Regions from separate parts of the Paenibacillus sp. FSL F4-0125 genome, predicted to be linked through region 1. Evidence: riboswitches for the same ligand, from Rfam matches in the RefSeq annotation. Region 1 holds a riboswitch; the other holds the start of a gene.
What was found. Region 1 has a riboswitch for cyclic di-AMP ahead of NST74_RS00585 (C40 family peptidase). Riboswitches for the same ligand answer to the same signal wherever they lie in the genome.

Region 2: linked by a shared signal. The riboswitch ahead of NST74_RS25155 (alpha/beta fold hydrolase) and the one ahead of NST74_RS00585 (C40 family peptidase) in region 1 are both predicted to bind cyclic di-AMP.

The regions. Positions count from the first base shown of each region.
Region 1 covers NZ_JBBOZJ010000001.1:117,289-125,389, forward strand. Annotated here, with positions in the region: gene NST74_RS00545 (ATP-binding protein) at 1-487, shown strand, start outside; gene rluF (23S rRNA pseudouridine(2604) synthase RluF) at 477-1,178, shown strand; gene motB (flagellar motor protein MotB) at 1,287-2,102, opposite strand; gene motA (flagellar motor stator protein MotA) at 2,086-2,889, opposite strand; gene NST74_RS00565 (hypothetical protein) at 3,096-3,389, shown strand; gene NST74_RS00570 (4a-hydroxytetrahydrobiopterin dehydratase) at 3,618-3,905, shown strand; gene NST74_RS00575 (c-type cytochrome) at 3,988-4,344, opposite strand; gene NST74_RS00580 (GNAT family N-acetyltransferase) at 4,472-4,957, opposite strand; gene NST74_RS00585 (C40 family peptidase) at 5,187-5,678, opposite strand; cyclic di-AMP (ydaO/yuaA leader) riboswitch at 5,684-5,825, opposite strand; gene NST74_RS00590 (C40 family peptidase) at 6,186-6,614, opposite strand; cyclic di-AMP (ydaO/yuaA leader) riboswitch at 6,668-6,806, opposite strand; gene NST74_RS00595 (hypothetical protein) at 7,021-7,851, opposite strand; gene NST74_RS00600 (M1 family metallopeptidase) at 7,863-8,101, opposite strand, start outside.
Region 2 covers NZ_JBBOZJ010000001.1:5,673,363-5,681,463, forward strand. Annotated here, with positions in the region: gene mnmH (tRNA 2-selenouridine(34) synthase MnmH) at 1-125, opposite strand, end outside; gene selD (selenide, water dikinase SelD) at 182-1,243, opposite strand; gene NST74_RS25155 (alpha/beta fold hydrolase) at 1,612-2,421, opposite strand; cyclic di-AMP (ydaO/yuaA leader) riboswitch at 2,528-2,714, opposite strand; gene NST74_RS25160 (hypothetical protein) at 2,936-3,109, opposite strand; gene NST74_RS25165 (Nif3-like dinuclear metal center hexameric protein) at 3,194-3,988, opposite strand; gene NST74_RS25170 (endo-1,4-beta-xylanase) at 4,093-5,112, opposite strand; gene NST74_RS25175 (glycoside hydrolase family 43 protein) at 5,155-6,690, opposite strand; gene NST74_RS25180 (carbohydrate ABC transporter permease) at 6,738-7,640, opposite strand; gene NST74_RS25185 (ABC transporter permease) at 7,700-8,101, opposite strand, start outside.

The DNA of each region.
Region 1 (8,101 bases):
TGTGCGGGACATCCTTGGTGATGTAGTTTCTCTATTAGACAGTCAGGCTCATTTGTTTGGGATTCAGTTTAGTGCCATATTCTCTGAACATCCATCTACCGTACATTGTGAAGTGAACCAGCTAAAGCAGGTGTTTATAAACATCGTCAAAAATGCAATTGAAGCTATGCCAGATGGTGGTGTGATTTCAATGGAGCTAAGAAACACCTTGGACTCTGTCTTCATTCTTATTTCAGATCAAGGTGAAGGAATTCCTAAGGATATGTTGCCTAAGCTGGGTGAACCCTTCTTTACTAATAAAGAGTCGGGAACAGGCCTTGGGCTAATGATTAGCCAACGTATTATTCAGGCTCATAAGGGTCATTTGGATATACAAAGTGAAGTAGGTCAAGGGACAACTGTTATGATCAAGCTGCCTGCAGCTGGTACGGATACCCCTTGGCTTAATATTAAGGATGAACGGAGTGAAGGACAACGTGAGAATTAATAAATTCATCAGTGAGACAGGGTACTGTTCACGCCGTGAAGCAGACAAGCTGGTAGAAGGCGGTAGAGTTACGATCAACGGAGAACCTGCTGTGCTTGGCAGTCAGGCCGTTCCGGGTGATGATGTGCGAATAGATGGTGTTGCGCTTGAAACATCAAGCCAGACGGTTTACATTGCGTTAAACAAGCCAGTGGGTATCACCTCAACTACAGAGCAGCATATTAAGGGGAATATTGTTGATTTTGTAGGTCATCATGAGCGAATATTCCCGATTGGGCGACTCGATAAGGATTCAGAAGGATTGATTCTGCTTACTAACGATGGGGACATTGTTAACAAGATTTTACGGGCTGAAGGTCGGCATGAAAAAGAGTATGTGGTTACTGTAGACAGACCGATTACGCCATCATTTATTACAGGCATGTCCAGCGGCGTAAAGATATTAGGTGAGAAGACGCTACCTTGTGAGGTCACTCGTATTACAGAGCGTGTATTCCGTATTATTTTGACGGAGGGTAAGAATCGTCAAATCCGCCGTATGTGCAGCGCTTTTGGCTACGAGGTTAGAAAGCTGCAACGCATTCGGATTATGAATATTCGTCTAGGGGCATTACAAACTGGAGAATGGCGTGAGTTGTCTGCTGAAGAAAAACAAGAACTTGGAGCTACACTGAACTACAAACTTCTATAGTCTAGAAGTAATAGTGACCTAAGTGCGAATACAATTTATCAAAAAAAGAGCTGTTCCATCGGTCTAAGACCTTGGGACAGCTCTTTATGCTTTGTATTAGGACAAACATTATTCATCGGAAGGAGCGATACCTGAGAACTCTTTGGTTTCTTGATATTTACGAATAATGGACACTTCAACCCGGCGGTTCTTACTTCGTCCAACAGCTGTAGTATTTTCAGAAATAGGGTGGTACTCCCCGTATCCAATCGCACTAAACTTGCGTGGATTCAGGTTCGTATTCGTTAGCAAGATCTTCATGAACTGAAGAGCACGATCCGCGCTCAGGTCCCAGTTGGAAGAATAGTCGCTATTAGAGATAGGGATATTATCGGTGTGTCCTTGCACAACTACATCATAATCCGGGAATTGCTGCAGCATGGTTGAGATGGACTTTGCTAATTGCCGAGAATCATCCTTAACTACAGCCTGTCCGGAAGCGAACAACGCGTTATCACTTATCGTAATCATAAGCTGAGACTGATTGAGCTTAGTACTCAGCAGGTCGGTAAGACCGTTTTTGTTGATGTATTGATCAAACTGCTTCTTAAGCTTCTCTAAATCCTCTTGTTCCTTTTGCCGGAGCTTAGCTATCTCTGTTTGTTCGTTTTTCTTGGTTACTGACTTATCCATTTGATCATTTTTCCCTAGATCCTCTTGGCTCTTAGAAGGCATTGCCGCCCGTTCCTCAAGAACACCCGTACCACCATTAAGAGCAGAACTAAAGGCTTGACTCATTTCTTCAAACTTTTTGGCATCTGTTGCACTCATAGAATACATTACGATGAACAATGCTACCAGAAGGGTCATAAGATCAGAATAAGGCAGTAGCCACGATTCGTCGGCGTGTTCTTCATGCTCTTCGTGTCTAGTCTTTTTGCTCACCCGATCCACTCTCCTTCTCATCATTTAACTTAGCTCGTTCCGAAGGTGTTAGGAAGACAGCAAGCTTCTGATTGATGGCAATAGTGGATACACCAGATTGTATAGACAATAGACCTTCGACCATCATCATTCGAACTTCAATTTCTCGTTTGGAAAGTCGTTTTAGCTTATTGGCAATAGGATGCCATAATACGTAACCTGTAAAGATACCGAGCAGTGTTGCGATGAAGGCTGCCCCGATTGCTGCCGCCAATTTGTTCATATCACTCATATCAGCCAGAGCGGCGATAAGACCGATAACGGCCCCGAGTACGCCGAGTGTAGGAGCATACATACCTGCTTGTGAGAAAATGAGTGCGCCTGCTTTATGTCTATCCTCTGTGGCGTGGATGTCCTCCATGAGAACATCGCGGACAAAGTCCTGATCATTTCCGTCAATAATCATCCGCATGCCATTTCTGAGGAAGTTATCTTCTATTTCATCGACTTTAGACTCAAGAGCCAGCAGACCTTCACGCCGTGTAATAGAAGCCCATTCCATGAACATTGTAATTAATTCGGATTTACTGATTAATTTCTTTTTGACAAAAATCATTTTAAACAGACTTGGAATCTTCTTGACCTCCGAGAACGGAAAGGCCATAAAGATGGAGGCTGCCGTACCTACTAAGATAATAACGTAAGCAGCGGGTGTGGCTAAAGCGTGAAGAGGAGCGTGCTTGAGGATCATACCCCAAATTACTGCAACTAGACCAAAAATTAAACCGAGTATTGTTGAAATTTCCATTATGCACCTCGTCCATGAGATTATAAGATGTGTTCCGACAAAGCCGCGTATATCATCCTTGAAATAGCGGCAAGGCACTCTGTGCGAAACCGAATAACGTATATTCTTATTTATCGACATCATTCCGTTTTTTGTGAAGTCATTTTTTCGGCTATAATGGATAAGGTAAGTAATTATTCATCTGTGGAGAAAACGGAGTGATACATGTGGGTGTAAAGCATGGTAGAGATTACGGTGAAATCCTAACAGATTTGACCGAGGCTGTCGGAAGAATTTCCGATGGGTACTTATTTTTTGAAATGGATCCGGAAGAGTGGCAGGAATTGCCCCAGGAATCCAAGATGGAGGTATGGGAGGCACTGGCTGAGGATCTTTTCTTCGCGCTGGGTAATGAACCTATGATTGAGGTGGGGAGCGGCGTTATCATCTACGATAAGGACACGCACCGCATTAATATTTTAGTCGGAGAAGAGGATTTAGCCTCTGTTGTTTTGATTTAAGAAGAGGGGGCGGCGGGGTGTAATTTGCCCGTAGTTAGTAGCCCGTGTTAAAATTGGTGTAGCCGAGTTATAATCGCTGGGATTCTTGAATACATTTAATCGAAAATATTGCCTTTATCCTGGCACATCCCTTGGACCTCAGAAGCTAAGGGATGTTTTGTTTAACGAATAAGACGAGTAAAGGGACCTGCGGATTTTACTGCAATTTTTAGTAAGGGAGGAAACGAATTGTTATTTACCGAAGAAGAACTGCGTGAGCAGATCAGCAAGCTGGAAGGCTGGAAGCTGGAAGAGAATACCATGGTGCGAAAATATATGTTCAGCCAATATATGAAGGGTATTGCTTTCGTTGATGAAGTAGCCACCATTTCAGAAGCCTTTGATCACCATCCACATATTACGATTGATTATAAGACAGTGACTTTACGACTGAAATCAAATGAGGAAGACGGTATTACAGCTCTAGATATTCGAGAGGCACATGAATTTAATGAAGCCTTTGAGAAAAATCGTTAGGATCACCCAAACTCATAAATAAACGCCCGTGCGCAGATAGTGAACTATCTTCTGGCACGGGCGTTTTTAGTTGCTTAAGTAGTTACTTTTTCTCTGAAAGCCAGAGGGCGACGTTTGCGATCTCCTCAGGGGCTAGCTTTTCTTTAAAGGAAGGCATTTGACCGCGTCCCTTAGTGACGATGCTGTAGATTTCTTCAGCATCGTGCTGACCACCTTCATTTTGAAGACTAGGGCCAACTCCACCTTGAAGCTGATCGCCGTGACAGGTAATACAGCTGGCTTTCACGGTTGCTTCTGCCTTTGCCGCATCCAATTGAACTACCGGCATTGTGGGCTTATTCTGTTCAGCTACCTCTTCTTTACCTGGAAGTGTAAACATAAGTACTACCGCAAAGGCACAGGCGGCAAAAAACAAACCGCTCATGATCCATTTCTGCATCCCAGTTCGTCCCTTCTATGTAAGCTGCTCCCTACATTATAGCTCAAGGTGAAGCGTTATCATAGGGTTTGTGACAAAAAAATGAACGATAATACCATCAATTGATTGAAAAATATGGATTTTAATATCATTTCTCATAGACCATGCAATAAAAAGGTTTGTTTCCTGATGGGGTTAGGCGCTCATACGTATCTGTAATCGTAAATCCACACTTTTGGTAAGTTCGGATCGCCCGCTGGTTCCAGGTCAATACCTCTAGATCAATCTCACGCTCAGGATAACGAAGCAAGGCTTCTTGCACGATTGCATCCATGAATAATTTGCCTAGCCCTTTACCGCATAGATCAGGTTGCATGCCAATCCCCAAACGTACAACACCTTCCATCGGGAACAACTGCGCGAATCCACACAAAGCTTCTTGCCCATTTAATATGGAGACATATTGCTCATTCCGTAGCTGAGGATCACCGAACTCGATGCCTAGAGCCTGCATTTGTTCCCACGGCATCCAGCCGTAAATATTATAAGGGGGGGTGTAATTCCAATTGCATATCTCTTCCGCGTGACTAGTCTCCATAGGAGTTACATGAAAAGTAACCGAGGGATTTATCATAAGGTCAAAGACCTCCTTTCACGAGGGTTATAACGCTTGCCGTCATTACGAGTGCCGAAGGCGTTTATACTTGTAACTAATTATATACAAAAAGAGGGGGCATCGACTCAGAAAATTTATAAGGAATATTGTTTTACAAATTTTGAGAGGGGTAAATATTAAATAAGACAAAAAAACAAGCTCTTCCCCAAGAATTGACCTCTTGGAAAAGAGCCTATGTACGTTCTACTTATTGAACATCATCATTATCTTCTGTCTCAGAAGCAACAGAATGATAAGCATCAGTGCTCATAATCCGTTTAGCACCGATATAGCGTTTTACGTAGTAGCTATCACTCAGGGAGCTAATCGTTACACCGCGTGAGGAAGATGCGTGTGCAAACTTGCCTTCACCGACATAAATGCCGACGTGGGAAACACCCTTACCACTTGTATTGAAGAATACAAGATCTCCTGATCTTAAATCATCTCGGGAGATAGCAGTACCCATTTGATACTGGGAACCTGATTGGTGTGGTAGGTTGATACCGATTTTATCAAAAACATACATTGTAAATCCGGAGCAATCAAATCCATTTGTGGAGATCCCGCCGGATACGTATTTAGTTCCGATGGTCTTGTCGATCACTTTATCCATTTTGGAATCCGCGAAAGCGCTTCCTGCTCCGATGGTGAAGATAATGGAAAAGCTGAGTACAGCTGCTGCTAACTTCTTCTTCAAAAGTTTATACCCCTTCCAGATGCCTACGAGGTTAGCTTAAGGGTTCGGTTGAAGGTCCCCTATGACCCCTCTAAAAATGGAGGTCAATTCACCCAAAGTTGGTTCCCCCGTTTCCCTAATAGTTAGGAAACTCGGCTCAGACTGTTGATTAGGAATAGCTTGTAATCAATACATGACAAAACCTTTGTAAATAACAACTTAATGATTACAAAAATGTTACTAAAATCTTACTGCAGTTATTGTAACAAACAGAGTGCCGCTTGGCAATCGTTTTTAACCTAATCATGCAGAAAAATTCATATATTTAAAGACAAAATGCATATGTAAGCGATAATATTAAACTTATTTTTATATTTATTGAAATTTTTATCAAATAAAAGTGTTTAAAGTCTATTCTAGAGGTGTAAAGATTATAATAAGGCAAAAGAAAACCTGGATTCGATTAAGGTAATAATCAAATCCAGGTCTATATAGTTGTAAATGTGAGGTTATAGTTGTGGGGAAGTATTAATCGTAGGCTACAGCTTGATATGAGGAAGTACTCATTACTCTTTTAGCGCCAACGTAGCGGTTGGCCCAGTAGGACTGGCTAAGTGAAGTGATGGTCACGCCATATGAAGATGATGATTGTGCGAATTTTCCGTTTCCAACATAAATGCCGACATGGGATACGCCGTTGCCCAATGTGTTAAAGAAAACTAGGTCACCTGAACGCAATTTGCTTTTGGCTACAGGAGTTCCAACATTATATTGAGCTTTTGAAGTGCGGGGCAAAGAAAGACCCACCTTCTTGAATACATACGTAGTAAATCCAGAACAGTCAAACCCGGCAGTGCTAGTGCCTCCGGTTTTATAGGCAACTCCAATTGTCTTTGAAATAACACTGTCCATCTTAGAATCTGCAAAGGCACTTCCTCCACCAATAGAGAACGCCATCACAAGTCCCAGCGCCGCAGCGACGCATGCTTTTCTTAAATTCTTCAAAAAAATTGTACCCCTTCCAATGCCTGTGAGGTTAGCTTAAGGATTCGGTAGAAGGTTCCCCTATGATCACTGCAAAGCGAGATCAATTCACCCAAAATATGGTTCCCCCACTTCCCGGTGCAAGGAATTCGGCGTTTTATGCACCAGATAGTGACTTATCGACAAGACTACGATGAATACATGAAGTTATGTAGAAATCGTTTCAAATGATTACAAACTTGTTACTAATGGAACAGGACTTATTGTAACAAAGTCTTTACGATTTTGCAAATCGTCATAATTTGTCTGTAACGCGAAAGAGTCCCGGCTCCTGATTCAGGAACCGGGACTCTTATATTATGTGTTGTAATGCCATAAATTATTGTGGAAATGCTTTACTGCGCCATAGATGATATTGAGCGGAGATTCCCCACATTTTGAAAAGTGTCGAGGGCAGTGATGAGAGTTGACGAATAAGAAGTGCCGGCAGGCCAGGACAGAAGATACCGGATAGTCCGCACGCCAGCAAAAGGATAAGGCCCGCTGCACCAAGTATGATTGAAATGCCTATTGCTGGAATCAGTGACTTTATACAGATGAATAGGGAGGAGAACATCCCCGTACCGCTGGTATAACCAAACTGCATATATAGAAGGAACAGGCGAACCATAAAGATGTATATAAGCCATGCCAATACGTATGGAACTAGATGAAGTAACAAAGAGGAGTTCAGAAAGGAAGATAAGAACAGCCCGTACATTTTTGGAGCGAGCCAGTATAACGGCAATAAAGCCAGCACCCATTCGATTAAACTAAAAATAAACACTGGAAATCCATAAACCTTCATGCCGGGAAAAAAGAACAGGCCCCGCTCTCCTTTTCTCTCCTGATGGAGTTCATGTAGTAATCCTGCTCTTATGAATGGGGAGAGCAGCAGTCGTAAGAGAACAAGCCCTAGGAACATCCATAACCAATTACGTATCTCAGGATCTGTGTTCAAGCTGAACTGCCCTTCGACATAATAGAGTAGTCTACCCATTCCACTGCCTCCAGCGTCTTTATCTGGGTAGCGCAGTAGAATTGGAACGATAGCAGACCGGATGAAGCCGTACATAAAGTAGCCCCAGAGCAGTCGATAGATGAAGAGCAGAATCAGAATATAAAATTGCTCCTTCATGCTTTGCCAGCCGCGGGTTATCGATGTTCTCACAATCATTCACCTCACCAGACAAGAGTTCCGAGCACGGTTTCAACTAATTTAGTTACACTTAACGTCCAGCGGGAGAGTGTTTTGGGCTCTATTTCCGCCAGTCTGAAGTTATTAAGATGTTTGTTTTCTAAAAGAACGGTATGCTCTGGATCAATCTCAGCAGAGAGGAGAAGTTTATCGCTTAACAGCTGAAACGTAGTCTCTGCTCCTTCACCGTTCCAGACCCGCTCTGCCGCAGAACCGTCAGCGA
Region 2 (8,101 bases), 5.6 Mb from region 1:
GGAATGTTCAGACTATCCGGTAATGTCGAATCTTTATATTCAGAAGGAGATCGAACGTCGATCACAGTGATCTGCTTCTTATTTTTTAGCATTCTTAATTCTTCCAGTGTAATATCCTGAAACAATGCACTCTCTCCTCTGGTGGCTAACTTCTTAAGTTGCCTCTAAGCTGACTCTATCATTATTGCGCAGCTATTACCGTAATCTGACCCGGATGTTCTTCTGTTACTTCTCCGATCAATGCCGCTTCTACACCTGCAGCTATCAGCTCTTGTAGCAAGGCTTCACTTTGTTCAGGAGCAACAGAAATCAACAGTCCGCCAGAAGTCACAGCATCACACAGAATATAACGGCTTAATTGGTCCATCTCTTCCGGATAAAGAATGCTGCCCTCCAAATGGGCAAAGTTATTCTTAGTTCCACCTGGAACAAATCCCTGCTCAGCCAGCTCTCTTACTCTTGGCAGCATCGGTACATCGCCTTGACGAATAATCAGTCCGTGGTTACTTCCTTTAGCCATTTCCGAGGCATGTCCCAACAGCCCAAATCCAGTAACATCCGTACAAGCGTGCACATCATACGGCTCCATGATTTCAGCCGCTTTTTTATTCAATGTAGACATCACTGTAGTGAGGCGTGTGGTTTCTTCTTCTGATAGCTGATCCTTCTTAATAGAAGTTGTTAAGATGCCCACACCGATAGGTTTCGTTAGTATCAGCTTATCCCCCACCTGCGCGCCTGCATTCGTTCTTACTTTGTCCGGATGCACCAGCCCCGTAACAGCCAATCCGAATTTAGGCTCTTTATCGTCGATAGAATGTCCACCTACAAGCGTCGCTCCTGCTTCCTGCACCTTGTCCGCTGCACCGCGCAAAATGTCACCGAGAATGCTTTTATCCAGAACAGAGATAGGAAAAGCTACAATATTAAGCACTGTAAGCGGCTTACCACCCATAGCATAAATGTCACTTAACGCATTGGCTGCTGCAATTTGCCCAAAGGAATAAGGGTCGTCCACGATCGGTGTGAAAAAATCAACAGTTTGCACTAATGCGAGTTCATCGCTTAAACGATACACGCCTGCATCATCACTAGTATCCAAACCTACAAGTAGATCCGGGTTAGGAACGGTTGGTGGCAGACTGCGAATAACCTGCATGAGATCGGCGGGACCGATTTTGCAGCCGCAGCCTCCTTTTGAAGATAATGAAGTCAATTTTATAGTTTCGGCTTGAGACATCATGACTCAGCTCCTTTAGATAGTTAATATCGAATATCTTTAATCTTACATCAGTAGACAGCAATGTACAAAATGCATAGGTACCGATTGGATTTCATTATTCTGTTCTTTGAGAAGTGCTATGAGTGGTATTCTTTCGATTAATAGTATGCTAAAGGCTGGCTCATTCGTAGATTTCGCTACTTTGAGCCAGCCTTTAGTTCGATACTCTGTACTTTAGGGAGGTTTTCCCTATACTACTATACAAAAGAACGTCCCACAGCCAGTTCATACTCCCAGCTATAGAAAGCCCTCATATCCTGCTTAAACGTTAGCCGGCCATTAAGACCCTGAAGAGGTTTATGCAATCTAAGGTGCTTTCTCCACTAGGATCAACTGATCTGCTGAGCATCCTGATGTTTCTCCAAAAAACGCTGAAGAATAGCATTAAATTTCTCCGGCTGACACAGATTACTAGGATCTAATGCGTTAGGAATGATTGCTAACTGAGCATGCGGCAGCTGAGACACCATATCCTTCATACAGTTGACACCAAATTCACTAAAGTCACCGACTATACATAACGCGGGACGGTTAAAAGATTTTAAGCATCTAGTGTAATCCACATGACTCGTAGCCAGCCTTTGGCGATACAATTCCCGCGGACGTTTGTCGAGAAGTCCTCTTCTAATCTCGTTATAGGCCAGGTTCCAGCGTTCGCGATACATCATACGAATCGAAGGCAGTACAAGCTCACTAGGAGCGTAATACATTAACCAACTACAATATGCAGCCATAAGCTGAATTTTACCTACTATTGTTGATGCATGACTTCTACAAAAGCTATCCGCGACAACAATCGCCTTTACCCGTTCCGGGTATTGTTTCGCAATATGTTGAACGACGATCCCCCCATAGGCGCTCCCGACAAAAACCGCCTCACGAATGCCCAAATCATTCAATAGCATAATTATATCTAGGCATTGCGTTTCAATAATCTCGTTTGGAGCCTGCAGCAATTCACCTGATTTGCCATTCCCCCGTAAATCGCACAGAATCACTTTATATTTATCAGAAAAATACTCTAATTGTGGTTTAAACATGCTATGTGTTAATCCATGTCCATGGATAAACACAACCGGAGTCCCTGTTCCAATGATTTCGTAATAGAGCGAAGTTCCATTCAGTTTAGCAATAGGCAAAATTAACACCTCTTTCACAGGTAGGTTCTATATCTATATGTGCTTATAAACGCAGCAAAAAACCACAGAGGGATTCTCTGTGGCTATTCATCATCAAATACGCCATTCATCCTCTCTCCATACGCTTACGAGGTTAGCTGTCGGATTCGGGCAGTGAGAGTTGCCCTACCTGTATGGATGCACTATTAAGCATCTGTAACAGGATTCACCCCATAACTAGTACCGACTGTCATATCGATTTCCAGTTGTTGGTTCCCCCGCTTTCCTTAACGGAAATTAAGCGGACTTCTTATGTAATTGTCAGTTATGTGATGAATCATACTCCGTGTAAGGTTTCTTGTAAAGTTGAGCCCTGGGCAAAATAATGATGAAAGCCATGCTTTTCATTTCATATTGAGCATACTCTTCGTTTTCTCTTTCTATTGCTCTTGTTTACTCGGTTTATTAAGAAAAAGCCGAGCGGTCATCAGAGATCAATCCCTGAACCACTCGGCTTCTATATACAATCATTCGGCTACAACAGATCGGCGTTTTTCAATGCATGCTCCCAGCTCGGAAAAAAGAACAGCGCACTTCTCATAAGATCAGGATCGCTTTGCTTCACTTGTTTTTTGCTGATCGAGCTTCCGTCAGTTTGAAGCTTTTTGATACGACTTAACACTTCATCAGCCTCCAAAGGAATTTCCATTGAAACACTCCTTTCTCAGTGACCTGGTTTCCAATCATTTTCTCCATAATATGCAAATTTATTCTTCATTTCGATTTATAAGGATTAAACCAGCTGATAGATCGGTTGTTCTGCAATAAAATAAGTAGGAATCGTTGGGTATTTCTCTGCCAAAACTTCAGCTAAATATTTCATTCCCGGGGCTTCACTCTCCGCATGACCTAACATAATCAGCGCATTCGATCTACCTTGATGTACTGCATCCCTCACATATTCCGGAGTTTCCCACTCTGGCCCTTCGCCAGCAATCAGTAAATCAAGATTGTGCTGATTAAAAAGAGGGATAGCCATTGTCCCGCCTCCTCTGTAACCCACTGATATCCCCACATGTCTGCATACCTGGGATAGGTCACCAGCAACACGTACATAGGGGATTCCTAGTTTTCTTTTTATGTACTGAGCCGCTTCACTTACTGTCATGGCAGGAATCGTAAGGATTGTAGCAGCGGGTTGCTGCTCATCCACATAAGCTGACCATTCAAGCTCTCGCAGCAAGCCCACCATGATCCCATCCGGTTTATGACAATGCCAATAATCATGATAACGAAAAATAGCCATTTCAGAACGTTTGATCAAACTCAGTTTCGTGCGATAAACAGCGTCATCCTCTAACCACTCACTTGTCTCATGGTGACTGTAATACACACCTTCATGTGTGATCAGCAAATTGGCGTTCATAGCCATCGCTCGTTCCACAACATATTGCGTAGCGCAAAATGCTGTAACTATCCCTGTAACCACCATTTCTGGATTTCCTGGCTGAAGTGTATCCACAGTCCCCTCTATCTGTTCCTCAGTTCCCATTAAATCTTCCAGTATTGTTCTTATCGTAATGTTCACCGTAACCATCCCTTTGAGTTTCATTCTTCTGATCTACAAACAAATAACCCACCCTTATTTAATATAAGGACGGGTTATTTTACTACTTGAGCAGCTTACCCGCTCTATAATTTTGGGGCAGAGCCGATAATACGGTGAAAGGCTGGCTTCGGATGATGCCCTTCATCGAATAAGAAGGGCCAGTTCTTCCGACCACGAACAGGGAAATCATCCAGCCAGGTATAGTCATCCGCCGCTCCCCAGAACGTGACTGAACTAATTACGTCACGGTATTCTCTCAGCAGTGCGAACATCGTTTCATATCGATCTGCTTGAAGTTCGAGCAGATCAGCAGGTACTGTCTTTAAGTCCATTCGTTTGTCTTCAAAACGGAACATGGATACATCCAGCTCAGTCAATTGAAGCTGAAGTCCTAACGAGGCATATTTCTCAATCGCAGCACGAATATCATCAAGATTCGGATCGTATAGATTCCAGTGTGCCTGCAATCCGACGCCATGGATCGGCACCTCTTGATCCAATAGCGACTTCACCAGTTCATAGATTTTATCGCGCTTTAAGGGATTGGATTCATTATAGTCATTGTAGAATAATAATGCCTTAGGATCAGCTTCATGGGCGAATTCAAATGCTTTAGCTATAAAATCCGGGCCAACAATGTCGAGCCACTTCGAATGGCGAAGAAGCTCTTCTCCTTCATCGGCAATAACTTCATTCACAACATCCCAAGCATAAATATCTTCCTTATAACGTCCTACAACGGTCTGAATATGTGATTTGACTCGTGCAAGCAAAATCTCTCTGCTTACAGGTCCTCCGTTCTTATCCTTAAACAACCAATCCGTAGTCTGATTGTGCCAGACCAAGGTATGTCCGCGCATCGCCATCTTATGTTTCCGGGCGAAGGCAACTAGCTGGTCTGCTGCCCTAAAGTTATAAATATCCTCAAGTGGATGTAGACTTTCAAATTTCATCTCATTCTCAGCAGTTATACTGTTGAAATGATAAGCAAGCAAGTGCTCCTGTGATTGTATCGTAAATGGGTTGACCGCTGCGCCAATCTTGAAATTCTCCGAGAACACTGTCTTTAGTGCAGGCTCTGAGTAATCGCTAGCTTGTCTCATCAAGTTCCCTCCCTACAAAAGCGTACATATTTAGCATTCTACTCATGATGATCGATAGTCGAACCAATCAAAGTAAGCAGGAACCCCCGCCACTTTGCCATGTCCTGTCGCATATAAGCCAACAAGAACACCGGTAAATCCGTTTCCTTTGACAGCTTGAGGGGATAATGGATAGGCTAGAGCCCTAGATAGCTCGATCCATTCCTGACCATCCAAAGAATAAAGTAAAGTGTATTCCGTTAGCTCCGCCTGAATTTTCAGATATAAACACCCAGCAATCGTTGGAATCTCTGCAGCCACATGTGTTGTTCCATCAACAGTTAAATAAGCTGTAATCACTCTATGTCCATTTCTTTGCGATAGTGCAATTTCATAATGTGCATTCTCGTCCAATCTAGCACAGAGTCCAGCCTCTTCACCGTCCACGGTAGGGTTAAAATCCAGTAATGTACTCCATTCAGCTGAAGTATGCTGCTGTCTTCTGCCTATAAAGGCTACCTGACCCACTTCATTAAGGTCTTTCGATTGCCCTCGAAGAGCTAGAAAACCCGGACGTTGGCTTAGTGACCAGCTTCCCTCTGCCGGATTCCGCAGAAAGGCTAATTGCAACGGTAATACATGGTCATCAAAATCATATCTTCCGCTTGTCTCAGGTTTTGGCGAATGACCCGGTACACGTGGAACCTTCATCTCCAGTCCAACGGTATCTTCGTTATTATCAATCATAGGCCATCCATCTTCATTCCAAATTACAGGGGCAAGAAAGGTCTCTCTTCCTAGCACTGTATACTTGGAATCTACTAGACGTACTCCAAGGAATACGGCCCACCAATCCCCGTTACGATCTTCGATCAGATCAGCATGTCCTAGATACTGAATGGGACTATCAGTCCCGCGATGGGTCAATATCGGTTGCTCTAATCTTTCAAAAGGACCGTAAGGGGAGGAAGAACGACCGATAATTTCTCGGTGTTCCTTTGCCGTGCCGCCTGAAGCAGACATGATATAATACATTCCGTTAATTTTGTACAAATGTGGTCCTTCCGTCCAAGGTCCACCATCCCCAGTCCAGATGACAACAGGTTCTGTTAATGCTGCTCCTGTAGCAATGTCTATCTCATATTGAATAGCGTGGGAATCATAATCTGCTCCCTGCTGGGTGGTTACATATACCTTTCCATCCTCATCAAACATTAGGGAAGGGTCAATTCCTCCATAAGGAATACTAATCGGGTCTGACCACGGACCCGCTGGGTCCGTAGCCGTAACATAGAAATTCCCCTTCCCGTGTATTTCGGTCGTTATCATGTAAAACGTTCCTTCATGATACCGGATGGTTGGAGCAAATATACCTCCAGAGCTTTTGCTCTTACGTGTATCTAGCTGACTTACACGATCTAATACATGACCAATTTGTGTCCAGTGAATCAAGTCCTGGCTGTGAAAGATAGGCACCCCAGGAAAATATTCAAAGGAGCTACACACCAAGTAGAAATCATCCCCTGCTCGAGTGATGCTAGGATCTGGATAAAAACCTGGAAGTATTGGGTTCGTGTATGTGATTGGAGATGGAGTCATAATTCAACAAACAACCTTCCTATTATTTAATAGTGGGTGCAAGCTACTTATTCCTTCACGCTTCCTACGTTCATTCCAACTACAAAGTACTTTTGCATGAATGGATAGACTAGCAGAATCGGAACCGAAGCAACAATAGTAACGGCTGCACGAATGGACTTTGGAGTTACCAATGACCCCGCTGACTCCGCAGTTACCCCTGCCCCGTTAGCTACACTTGCGCTACTGTTCGCATTCATACTAGATTGTATTAGTTTCATTAATTCATACTGCAATGTACTCAAGTGCTGGCGGGAAGAGGTGTAGATAAAAGCATCAAACCATGCGTTCCATGCACCTACTGCGACAAAAAGGGCAATGGTAGCAAGGACAGGTTTACATAAAGGGAAGACTACTTTCATGAAAATCTTGAAATCCCCGGCACCGTCGATTCTCGCGGATTCCATAAGACTTTCATGTATGCTACCAATATAAGTACGAATAACGATCATATTAAATGCACTTATCATAGTCGGTATTACATATACCCAAAACGAGTTTAGCAGATGAAGCTCCTTAATAAGGAAATAGTTTGGTATCAGACCCGCATTAAAATACATGGTAAGGACGAAAATAATGGTAATCGGTTTGCGGAAAACATATTCTTTCCGGCTTAAAGTATAAGCAAGCATTGTGGTTAGAAATAGATTCAGGATCGTAGATATCACTGTTCGTGCAACCGAAATCCAAAAAGCAGGAATAATGGTACCTGAGGCAAAAACGGCTTTGTAGTTCTGTATAGTCCACTCCCTAGGCAATAGATAAATGCCGCCACGGATCGTATCGTTCCCCGCATTCAATGAAACTGCTATAGTATTTAGAAATGGATATAAGGTAACTATAACTATACATACCATAAATACAGCATTAAAGGTACCGAACAATACTGGTTCAAGACCTATATTTCTCATGCGTCTTCCACCATTACTTTTTGGAGATTTATGAGGTAATAATTGAGTTTTCTCCATGATTATAACAGCCTCTCTTCCCCTAGCCGCTTCGAGGTCCAGTTAGCTAATAGCAGCAACGTTACACTTACGACTGTTTTAAATATACCACCCGCAGTGGCTAAGGAATAATTCCCTTGGCCAATCCCGTATTTCAATACAAATATATCTATCGTATCCGACCAGTCTGCAGTAAGACCGTTCCCTAACAAGAACGGAACCTCAAATCCGACATCCAGCACATGTCCTATGGACATGATCATCAGGATTACAATGGTTGGTTTAATTCCAGGTAATGTTACATTGAACATTTTTCTGTACCGGTTTGCCCCATCGATCTCAGCAGCCTCATATAAAGCTGGATCTATAGAAGCAATAGCAGCCAAGTAGATGATTGTACCCCATCCCACCTCTTTCCAGACGGT